DNA from 2 places in the Pseudoclavibacter sp. RFBJ3 genome. Region 1 is predicted to be linked to the other one. Evidence: predicted binding sites of a transcription regulator. Region 1 holds the regulator's gene; the other holds the start of a gene.

The links. Region 1 encodes LexA, which represses DNA repair genes until DNA is damaged. Its sites were predicted from a motif close to TCGAACANNTGTTCGA; they were not measured.
Region 2: C5E07_RS14210 (HNH endonuclease signature motif containing protein) is a predicted target of LexA. The motif match lies at 1,616-1,631, and genes of this name have one in related genera.

What each region holds. Positions count from the first base shown of each region.
Region 1 is NZ_PSXZ01000005.1:266,688-272,418, forward strand. Features, by position in the region: gene C5E07_RS07370 (class I SAM-dependent methyltransferase) at 1-109, opposite strand, end outside; gene hflX (GTPase HflX) at 146-1,672, shown strand; gene lexA (transcriptional repressor LexA) at 1,786-2,439, opposite strand; gene C5E07_RS07385 (LysM peptidoglycan-binding domain-containing protein) at 2,665-2,982, shown strand; gene C5E07_RS07390 (histidinol-phosphate transaminase) at 3,028-4,116, shown strand; gene hisB (imidazoleglycerol-phosphate dehydratase HisB) at 4,126-4,734, shown strand; gene hisH (imidazole glycerol phosphate synthase subunit HisH) at 4,731-5,384, shown strand; gene priA (bifunctional 1-(5-phosphoribosyl)-5-((5-phosphoribosylamino)methylideneamino)imidazole-4-carboxamide isomerase/phosphoribosylanthranilate isomerase PriA) at 5,506-5,731, shown strand, end outside.
Region 2 is NZ_PSXZ01000015.1:95,525-101,255, forward strand. Features, by position in the region: gene C5E07_RS14210 (HNH endonuclease signature motif containing protein) at 1-1,510, opposite strand, end outside; gene C5E07_RS14215 (DedA family protein) at 1,880-2,599, shown strand; gene C5E07_RS14220 (MFS transporter) at 2,800-3,996, shown strand; gene C5E07_RS14225 (hypothetical protein) at 4,261-4,467, shown strand; gene C5E07_RS14230 (GntP family transporter) at 4,581-5,731, opposite strand, start outside.

The DNA.
Region 1 (5,731 bases):
TACCGCCTGCCGTGATGACGGTCACCGTTCGGCCCCGGAGGTTGGCGACGACGCGTCGCCGCTCGAGAGGCCCGTCCGGGGTTGCTGAGAAGTAATGCTGAGCGGTCACCCCTAGACGCTAGCACCGGCGTAGAATAGTACGAATATGCGAGATTCTGAGACTCCTCCAGGCGAGAGCAACGACGCGATCGACCGAATCCTCCGAGCCGCGAAGGAACCGGGCGCCACGATGACCCTGTTCTCCGCCGGCAGAGCGCAGGCGCTGCAGGACGGCGCCAGCACGAGCTATGACGGCGAGGCCGACGGCGACCAGCTCGAACGAGAAGCCAGGCAGTCGCTGCGACGAGTCGAGAGCCTGCGAACGGAACTCGAGGACGTCACCGAGGTCGAGTACCGCAAGGTGCGCCTCGAGCGGGTCGTGCTCGTCGGCGTCTACCGCAGGAACTCCCTCGAGGAGGCCGAGAACTCGATGCAGGAGCTGGCCGCACTCGCCGAGACTGCGGGAGCCGTCGTCCTCGACGGCGTGCTGCAGCGTCGGCCGAACCCCGACCCCGCCACGTACCTCGGCCGAGGCAAGGTCGCTGAGCTCAAGGAGATCGTCGCGGCGCTCGAAGCCGACACGGTGGTCGCCGACACCGAGCTCGCGCCCAGCCAGCGTCGCGCGCTCGAAGACGAGATCAAGGTGAAGGTCATCGACCGCACCGCGGTGATCCTCGACATCTTCTCCCAGCACGCCAAGAGCCGCGAGGGCAAGGCGCAGGTCGAGCTGGCGCAGATGGAGTACATGCTCCCGCGCCTTCGCGGATGGGGCGAGTCGATGTCCCGGCAGGCCGGTGGTCAGGTCGGCTCCGGCGGTGCCGGCATGGGGTCACGAGGCCCTGGAGAGACCAAGATCGAGCTCGACCGTCGGCGCATCCGCACGAAGATGGCCAAGCTTCGCCACCAGATCGCCGACATGAAGGATTCGCGTGACGTGAAGCGCGCGACCCGACAGCGCAACCAGGTTCCGGCCGTCGCGATCGTGGGGTACACGAACGCCGGCAAGTCGAGCCTCCTCAACCGCATCACGCATGCGGGCGTCCTGGTCGAGAACGTTCTCTTCGCGACCCTCGACGCGACGGTGCGCAAGGCGGCGACGGAAGACGGCCGCCCCTACACGATTGCCGACACGGTCGGCTTCGTGCGTAACCTGCCCCACCAGCTGGTCGAAGCCTTCCGCTCGACGCTCGAGGAGCTGCAGGCTGCCGATGTCATCGTGCATGCCGTCGACGCCTCCCACCCGGATCCCGCCGCGCAGCTCGCCACGGTGCGAGACGTCATCGGAGAGGTCGAAGCCCACGATGTTCCCGAGATCGTGGTCTTCACGAAGGCCGACCTGGTCGATAGCGATCGACGCCTCGAGCTCCAGGGGCTCGCCCCCGACGGCCTCTTCGTCTCCGCGCACACGGGCGAGGGCATCGACCTGCTGCTCGGGCGCATCGCCGAGCTCCTGCCAACCCCCGAGGTGACCATCGAGGTCCTTGTGCCCTTCGAGCGCGGCGATCTCGTCTCCTACCTGCACGAGCGAGGAGCGGTGCTCGAGCTCGAGCACGTGGAGAGCGGCACGCGGCTCAAGGCCCGGGTCCACCCCGACCAGCTCGGACTGTTCGAGGCGTTCGCGGTCGCAGGCTGACGCATACGCCTCAGTCCTCCTGAGGGAGGCATGCAGAAGAGCGGCGAGCCCATCGGGCTCGCCGCTCTTCTGCATCTGCTGACGTGTGCAGGCGCCGGTGCTTCCGGCTGCTCTCAGATGGAGCGGAGGACAGCGACGACCTTGCCGAGGATCTCGGACTCATCGCCGAGGATGGGCTCGAAGTCGCTGTTGCGGGGGAGCAGCCAGATGTGGCCGTCACGCTTGCGGAAGGTCTTGACCGTGGCTTCTCCGTCGAGCATCGCGGCGACGATGTCGCCGTTCTCCGCGTTGCGCTGTGACCGCACGACGACCCAGTCGCCGTCGCAGATGGCAGCATCGATCATCGACTCGCCAACGACACGGAGCAGGAAGAGCTCTCCCTTGCCGACGATCTGACGGGGGAGCGCGAAGACGTCTTCGACCTGCTGCTCCGCCGTGATCGGGATGCCGGCTGCGATCCTACCGACTACCGGGACGAACGCGGCCTCAGCCGTCTCGTTGGAATCGCCATCGTCGGTGTGGTCGAAGTGCACCAGCACCTCGAGGGCGCGGGGCATGCCCGGATTGCGCTTGATGTAGCCGAACTTCTCCAGCTGGCCGAGCTGGTGGGTGACGCTCGACAAGGAGACGAGGCCGACTTCGTCGCCGATCTCGCGCATGCTCGGCGGGTACCCGCGCGTGCGCACCGACTCCATGATGCAGGTCAGGATGCGCTCCTGCTTCTCGGTCAGTTTTCTGTAGATGTCGCTCGCTGGCTTCTTGGCCATGTCGTCTCCGTCCGCTCTCCGACACGGAATGTCGGTGGCAGGTGATGCACTGCCTGATAGCGCCAACCCTACCGAGGGTGCACGCAGGTACGAAACATTTCTTCGAGTGTTGTGGATGAAAGTTCGAGAGATTCGAACTGGAAGCCTTGACTTGGCACTTTGTTCGTAGCTATATTCAGTACATACATTCGACCACTCGAAGATGTGGACGAATCAGGAGGAATCATGAACACCACTGCCGTTGCACCACTCCGCCTCACCGTCCGAGGCCGTCGTGTCCTGCTCGCCATCGCTGCGCTGCCCGTCGCCGCAGCCATCGCCGTCGGGGCCACGCACATGAACTCCGCGGCGGCCTCGAGCGACGCCGCAGACGTCGAGTTCGAGTACGTCACCGTCGGCGCTGGCGACACGCTCTGGGGCATCGCCGAGGAGGTCGCGGGCGATTCCGATATCCGCGACGTCATCGTCGAGATCTCCAAGCTCAACGCTCTCGAGAACGGCACGGTTCAGGCCGGCCAGCGCCTCGCCCTCCCACTCGACTGAGTCCGCAGCCCATTCCAGGCGCAGACCGCGTCGTAGGCTTGTGCGGTGACCTCGTTCGAAGATCTGCCCATCCGTGACGACCTCCGCGGACTCACCCCCTACGGAGCGCCGCAGCAGCCGGTGCGCGTTGCCATCAACGTCAACGAGAATCCGCACCCCGTGCCGGAGGTCGTGGCAAGGCGAATCATCGAGGCGATCGCCCGCGAGCTCCCCGGACTCAATCGCTACCCGGACCGCGAGTTCACGAAGTTGCGCGAGCAGCTGAGCGTCTACCTGGGCCGGGGCATCGGTCCCGAACAGGTGTGGGCCGCCAACGGCTCGAACGAGATCATGCAGCAGCTGCTGCAGGTCTTCGGTGGCCCCGGGCGCAGCGTGCTCAGCTTCACACCCAGCTACTCGATGTACCCCCTTCTCGCCAGAGGGGTTGGGTCCGAATGGATTCCGGTGTCACGCGCTGACGGCTTCGCGCTGACCGCGGACCTCGTCACGGAGGCACTTCGTCGAGAGCGCCCCGACATCACCATCATCTGCACGCCGAACAACCCCACGGGCACCGTCACCGATCTCGACGTGATCGCGGCTGCGTACGACGCGACCGACGGCATCCTGATCGTCGATGAGGCCTACGCCGAGTTCCTCCCTGATGGTCAGGAGACCGCGCTCTCCCTTCTCCCGGGTCGCGAGCGGCTCGTGGTCTCGAGGACCATGAGCAAGGCGTTCGCCTTCGCTGGCGCCCGCGTCGGGTACTTCGCGGCTCACGAGGCCGTCGTCGACGCCGTCCGACTCGTTCGGCTGCCGTACCACCTCTCCGCGATCACCCAGGCCGCCGCGACCGCAGCGCTCGAGTGCTCGGAGATCATGCTCCAGCAGGTCGATGCCATCCGCGAGCAGCGCGACCGCCTGCTGGTGGAGCTGCCCCGTCTTGGCTACACGCCGTGGGAGTCTGGCGCGAACTTCGTGCTGTTCGGCGACGTCGCGGATCCCGCGGCTACGTTCCAGCAGCTCCTCGACCGCGACATCCTGGTGCGGGATGTCGGCATCCCGAACGCGCTTCGGGTGACCGCCGGGACGCGCGCGGAGACGAGCGCGTTCCTGGCCGCACTCGCCGAGATCACCGATGCAGGGAAGGCCTAGGCTGGAGCGATGACCACGACGCCACGCACCGCGACCGTCTCACGCGCGACGAGCGAGTCCTCGATCGAGCTGAGCCTGAACCTCGACGGGACCGGCATCGCCGACATCCAGACGTCGGTTCCGTTCTATGACCACATGCTGAACGCCTTTGCGAAGCACTCGCTGACCGATCTCACGGTCCGTGCGACGGGTGACACGGAGATCGACGTGCACCACACGGTCGAGGACACGGCGATCGTGCTCGGTCAGGCGATCCGCCAGGCCCTCGGCGACAAGTCGGGCATCGCGCGCTACGGCGATGCGAGGGTGCCGCTCGATGAGTCGCTCGCCGAAGCCGTCGTCGACATCTCGGGGCGTCCGTTCCTCGTGCACACCGGGGAGCCGGAGGCCTTCATCTACCACCTCATCGGCGGGCACTTCACGGGCGCGATGGTGCGTCACGTCTTCGAGGCGATCACGTTCCACGCCGGTCTGACGGTGCACGTCGAGGTCATCCGCGGGCGCGACCCGCACCACATCGCCGAAGCGGAGTTCAAGGCGTTCGCCCGTGCGTTCCGCGCGGCCAAGCGACTCGACCCGGAGGTCGTGGGCATTCCTTCGACCAAGGGCGCGCTGTGACTTCAGTCGCACGTCCGCGGGTGGTCGTCGCTGACTACGGCTCGGGCAACGTTCACTCGGCCGTGAAGGCGCTCGAAGCGGCTGGTGCTGAGGTCGAGCTGACGGCCGACCGCGCTGCCGCCGCCGACGCCGACGGCTACGTCGTGCCAGGTGTCGGGAGCTTCGCTCACGTCATGGAGGCCATCAATCGTCAGCGCATCGGGGAGATCGTCGGCCGGCGCCTTGCAGGGGGGCGCCCCGTGCTCGGCATCTGCGTCGGCATGCAGATCTTCTTCGACGGCGGCATCGAGGGTGGCAGGCGAGCCGAAGGTCTGGGCGAATGGCCGGGCGAGGTGACCGAACTGCGGGCAGAGGTCCTTCCGCACATGGGATGGAACCTCGTCGACCCCCCGGCCGACTCGAAGCTCTTCGCCGGCATTGCTCGCGAGCGCTTCTATTTCGTGCACTCGTACGCGGCGCATGAGCTCCCGCTCGACCCGCATCCGAAGGCCCGCCCGGTGCTCGTGACCCATGCCGAGCACGGCGAGCGCTTCATCGCGGCAGTCGAGAACGGCCCGTTGTCGGCGACGCAGTTCCACCCGGAGAAGTCCGGCGAGGCTGGCGTGCGCCTGCTTCGGAACTGGATCGAGACGCTGCCGAAGCGCGCCTAGTGCTGCTGCGTCGGCGCGCTGCACCGCCGCCTGCCGATACGCTATTGCCCGGACTGCCAGGGCATCCCCTTTCGGCGTCGATGCCCCGGCGCCTCAGAACGAGAACAAGGAACCTACGCGCGTGAGCGAATTCAACACGTCACCGGAGCTCGTGCTCTTCCCCGCAATCGACCTCGCCGGCGGCAAGGCGGTTCGTCTGGTTCAGGGCGAGGCCGACTCCGCCACGAACTACGGCGATCCTGTGGATGCGGCGGAGGACTGGATCGAGCAGGGTGCGGAGTGGATCCACCTCGTGGACCTCGACGCGGCCTTCGGGCGCGGGGAGAACCGCAGTGTCATCAAGCGCG
Region 2 (5,731 bases), on a different contig from region 1:
TTGCTTGGAACTGGACCGCGCCCGGTGTCTCGCGGATGCGCGTGCGAGCCACCCTGGGGCCGGTTGCGGGTTCGACCTTCCACGTCCGGCTCTGCGCGGGCGAGATGGTGAGCCGACCCAGGTGCACTTCGTGGTGATGGAAGGTGCAGAGCGCGATGCCGTTGCTCGTGTCGGTGCGTCCACCTCTCGACCACGGGGTGACATGGTGGATCTCGACGGTGTCGAAGGGGAGCTCGCACGCGGGCGCTCTGCACCCGCCGTCTCGGGCGAAGACCGCTCTCCGTTGAGCCGGGCTGAAGAGTCTTCGCTTGCGGCCGAGCTTGAGGACTTCGCCGTCGTCGTCGACGAGCGCAACCCGGATGATGCCATCGCAGAGGATGCGCTGGGCCGCCTCGACCGGGACAGGCTCGCCGCTGTGCTCGAGCCGCGAGATGTCCGCCGGCGTCTCGGCGGCTCCCGCGAGACCGGCCCGCGTGACGGTCATGACCAGGGTGGGCGCTTCGCCACCGGTCCGGGGCGCGCCTGGGGACTCGGCATGCTGAGCGAAGACCGAGACGAGCGCGTCGATGCGTCGCTGAGAGAAGCTGCGATCGTCCCGGATCTGCGGCTCCTCCTGAGGAGCGAGGGTGCCGCTGGGCTCGTCACCTGCTTCGCACGCGTGGTCGCGCCGCGGCGAGAGATACGCGTCGAGGACGCGCATGATGGTCTCGCCCTGCTCCGGGGTCGCGAGGAGCCTGCCCTGCACCATGCCGTCAGCGCGACGGGTGAAGGAGAGTCCTCGCTTCGCGGCTTGACGTTCCGCGTTGGGCTCCGCGCCGTCTGGGTCGAGGAAGGCCACCCACATGGCGGCCTGCTTGGCCAGACGCTCCGGCGACGCCGGCTCGTCGTCCTCCTGGGTGAGCCCGCACGCGGCCTGGACGAGCTCGTACTCTGCGCGATCGAGGTCGCCGATATCGACGCTGCCGCCCGCTTCGCGCAGCCCTGCGACGATCGCAGACGCCTGCGAGAGCGTCACCCGCCCTTCCGCGACCGCGACCGCGACCTGGCTCCGTGTGGGCCGAAGCGCCTCGCCCGTCATGCTGATGCGCTCGCGCGTCGCCTCGGCGACCTCGCGAAGCTTGGCCGCCTCGGCTCGGCGAAGGCCGAAGGTCTGCCGCACGGCCTCGTGCACGGACCGGTACCCACCCCGACGCACCAGAGAACCAGAGAAGGCCACCGGCGTGATCTCGTCTCGCCCGAGCAGCTCGGCCGTCATCTCCAAGATCGTCGCGTCGAGCATCCGCTTGCGAGCGGCCAGCTCTTCGAACGCGGCGAAGAACTCGGCGTCGAGCACCGACGAGACGGGCTGTCGCCCGTCGACGAGCGCCGTGACGACGGCCGTGGCTGCGATGCCGGACTCTCGCTCGGCAGCAGCAACGCTCGCCGGTAGACCCGCGAGGACTCCAGCCCCTGCCCCAGCACCAGCACCAGCACCAGATACTCCACCCAATGCGTGTTCGTCGTCGCCCATCGAATCCCCCCTCATTGTCCCGGCACCCTCCACCCAAGGCATTTCTGCCTGCGGATTCGCGTGCCGAGCTGGCTTCCCCCGAAGCCAGTCCCAGCCTATCGTGCATCGAACATATATTCGTGCTCTGTGGAGAAATTCCACGTCACAGAACAGTAACCGGACGCTGGAATCACCAGCAACGCAGGCGAGCCCGCGCGCCTCCCAGCACACCTTCGACGCTACTTCTGGCCGCCGACATTCGGCGGGCGAGAGCACCCCGCGGGTGCCCCGTCCAAGCTGTGTTCCTCCCAGGGCGCGCGCGGGATACTCTTTCGATCACCTCTGCTTCACTTACCGCCCCTGCATCTCAGCGACTGGACGCATCCTTCCGTGGCTCCCACACTCTTCCCCTGGCTCGACCCTGAAACGATCATTCACGGTGCGGGCCCCTGGGCGCTTCTTGTCGTGTGCCTCATCGTGTTCTCGGAGACCGGGCTCCTCGTCGGCTTCCTGCTGCCCGGCGACACACTGTTGCTCATCACGGGACTGCTCGCGTTCTACCCGGGCATCGGCTTCGACATCTGGTGGGTGTGCCTCGCCATCGGATTCGCCGCGTTCCTCGGCGGCGAGGTCGGCTACCTGATAGGGCGAAAAGCGGGGCCGAGGATCTTCGAGCGCAAGGAGAGCGGCCTCTTCAGCGTGAAGAACGTCGAACGGACCAACGCTTTCTTCGAGCGCTTCGGCGGCCTCGCGGTCATCATCGCCCGCTTCGTTCCTGTCGTGCGCACCTTCGCTCCGGTGGCCGCGGGCGTCGGCAAGATGGACTACCGCAAGTACACGATCTACAACCTCATCGGCGCGCTCATCTGGGGCGCCGGCCTCACCTTCGCCGGCTACCTCCTCGGCTATGTGCCGGTACTCGGCGACTTCATCCGCGAGTACATCGACGTGATCCTGATCGTCGCGGTGCTCGCGACCGTGGTGCCCACGAGCATCCACTACCTCCTGAACTCGCGGAAGTCCCGCCGCGAGGCAGAGCAGCGCAACCGCGATGAAGCGAAGAACCTCTCGCTTGCACCGAAGGACTTCGACCAGAAGCTCGGCGACTGAACGTCGGAATTCCGGCACCAGCTGCCCAGGCGTGCGGTGGACTCCGCCGCCCCGCGAACCGCCGATAACAAGGTATGTCGCCCTCCCGCGAGGCTCGATTCCGGCCGCTGACGGGTGGCTCGAACGCGACGTAGGCTTGCCTGCGCGGCATGCTCTGCCGCGTCTCTCGACGGCGTTGCAGTGAGGAGTTCGGTTCACGGATGAGCGGCATCTGGCGGTACCAGTCGACCTCGATCCCCCTTCGACTGGCGAACGCCGGAGCAGTTGTCGCTCTTCCCCTGCTTGCCGTCGAGCAGCTCGGGGACGTCGCCGTCGGCGGTTTCCTCGTCGCCGTCGCCCTCTTCCCGAGCGTCATCGCGGCACCGCTCGTTGGCGCCCTCCTCGACCGGATGCGCCGCCCGAAGCTGCTCCTCATCATCGGGGGGACGATCACGGCGGCCGCCTACCTCTTCGCCTCGCAGCTGGGCACGCTGCCGATCGGCGTCATCGCCGTCATCCTCGCGGTCGCCGGGTTCGTGACCCCCGCCTATATGGGCGGCCTCTCGAGTTTCGCAACCGACAACATCGAGCCGGCCAGGAAGGCCTACGCGCAGGACGCGCTCTCCTACACGATCGCCTCGGTCGGTGGTCCGGCGCTGGCGGCGCTCGCGATCCCACTGGCGGGCTCAGCACGACTCGCGATGGTGCTCCTCGCGAGCCTCGCCCTCATCGGGGCGGTGGCCGGGTTCGGCATCCGGATGCACGCGAAGAACGGCCCGGTGGAAGGCCTCGGGCGGACGATCGCTCGCGGCATGACGTACCTCGTCAAGCACAAGCCGATCGCGATCGTCACGATCGCCGGCACCGTCAGCCAGGTCGCCGGTGGCGCGCTCGGCATCGCCGCCATCGCCATCTCCCTGGAGCGGACCGGCTCCGAGGCGCCCGCCGCCTGGCTCGTCACCGCCTATGCGATCGGCGGCCTCGCCGGCGCCCTCTTCATGGCGGTCAGGACCTGGACCACCCGGGGCCCGGTCTGGGTCATGGGGATGGGCTTCGTCGCGACGGGTGTCTTCCTCCTCATCGCGGTGCCGGCGCTGCCGATCGGGTTCGCGTTCGCGGCTGTCCTCATCTCGGGCCTCTTCGCGGCACCCGCGAACGCCGCCATGATGCTGCTCCGCGACAAGGAGAGCAAGCCGAACGTGCGCTCGCAGGTCTTCACGATCGGCGCCGGCCTGCGGGTCACGGCGGCCGCCGTCGGCGCGGCCATCGCCGGGCTCATCGCGGGCTTCGACGCCGGCTGGCTGATCGCCGGGATGGCCATCATCTGGATCCTCTCCGGCGCGATCCTCTGGTTCTTCCCGAACCCGCCGGCACGCACGGGCATCATCCCCGTGCAGAAGGGCCCGCAGGCGCCGTAGCGCGGGCCAGCAGGCCAACCGCCGCCACCTGAGGCGAGTCCGCTGCCACGTCCGCGCAGGCAAACGCTGCCAGCCAAGTGGCCAGCAACACGCCCGGCGGAAGGGGCACTTGGCTGGCAGCGTTGGCACCCAGGCCCTCGACGACCGCTTGGCCGCCACGGGCCAGCGAGGATGACCGAGCAGCGAGCAGCGAGCGCTTCCCCGGCCGGCGTGGGGGACTCCCCGGAAGACGCGCGTGCGGCGCCTGAGCGAGCGGAGCATCCCATGACCGAGAACCCCGCCCTGGTGGTTGCCGTCATCGCGCTGGGCTTCGCGGCGGTCACGCTCCTCCTGGTGTGGATGCTGCGCGCCGCCCCTCGCCCACCGCGCGACTCCGAGCTCTCCCCAGACGAACGGCGCCGACGGGCCGAGAACCCGGGCCCGGCGCCGACGAGCATCCGCTTCGATCACGGCAACAACTCGGGCTACTGACGCGAGAGACCTCAGCGCGGACGCCGATCGCTGCCAGCCGATGTGCCCCTTCCCGAACTCGGTGAAGGGCACATCGGCTGGCAGCGATCGCAGTGGTGTTGCCGAAGCCGTCGCTAGGCGACGCCCACGAGCAGCCAGACGACGAAGCAGAGCAGGAAGCCGACGAGGCCGAGCACCGTCGTGAGGACGGTCCACGTGCGGAGACCGTCCGCGACGCCGAGGCCCAGGTAGCGGGTGACGACCCAGAAGCCGGAGTCGTTGACGTGCGAGAGGCCGAGCGCGCCGAAGGCGATGGCGAGGGCGAGCAGCGCGACTTGAATCGTCGAGTATCCGCCGCCGAGGATCGACGCGCTGAGGAGGCCAGCCGTCGTGAGGATCGCGACCGTCGCCGACCCCTGCGCCGCGCGCAGCGCGAGCGAGATGAGGTACGCCATGATCATGAGCGGCATGCCCGTGGCGAGCAGCGTCTCGCTGAGTGCCGTACCGATCCCGCTCTCGGTGAGGACGCGGGCGAACGCGCCGCCACCACCCGTGACGAGGAGGACGACCGCAACTGGGGGCAGCGCCGCTTCGACGACGTCGCCGAGCTGCGATGCGCTCCAGCCGCGGCGGATGCCGAGGAAGAAGCTCGCGAGGAGCACCGTCACGAGGAGCGCGAACAGTGGCGCTCCGATGAACGCGAGCACGTTGCGGATGGGGTCGCCGACCGGCAGCAGCGTGGCGCCGACCGTGCCGAGGGCGATCATGATGAGCGGCGTGACGATGAGCGCCATGACCATGCCTGCGCTCGGCGGCGCGACCGTGCGGGCCTTGGTGGCTGTGCCGGACGCGCCGGACGCGCCGCTTTCCGAGCCGGACGCCCCTTCGGCGTCGGCGACAATCGCAGTCGCTTTCTCCGTGCCGAACTCAGCGAACGACTTGGCAGTGGCCGGCAGCATCGTGAAGTTCTTGCGGTTGAGCCACTTCGAGAAGAAGTGCGAGACGACGGCGAGCAGGAGGCAGATGGGGAGGCCGATCATGGTCACCCAACCGAGGTCGGCGCCGAGGATTCCGGCGCCTCCGACGATTCCGGGGTGCGGGGGCATCGCGACGTGCACGGCGAGCATGATGCCGCCGATCGGCAGCCCGAACTTCACCGGGTCGACGCCTGCCGCCTTGCAGAAGCCGTAGATGATCGGCACGAGGATGATGAACCCGACGTCGAAGAAGACGGGGATCGCGAGCACGAGCGCGGCGGCCGTGAGGGCACCGGCGACGCGCTTCG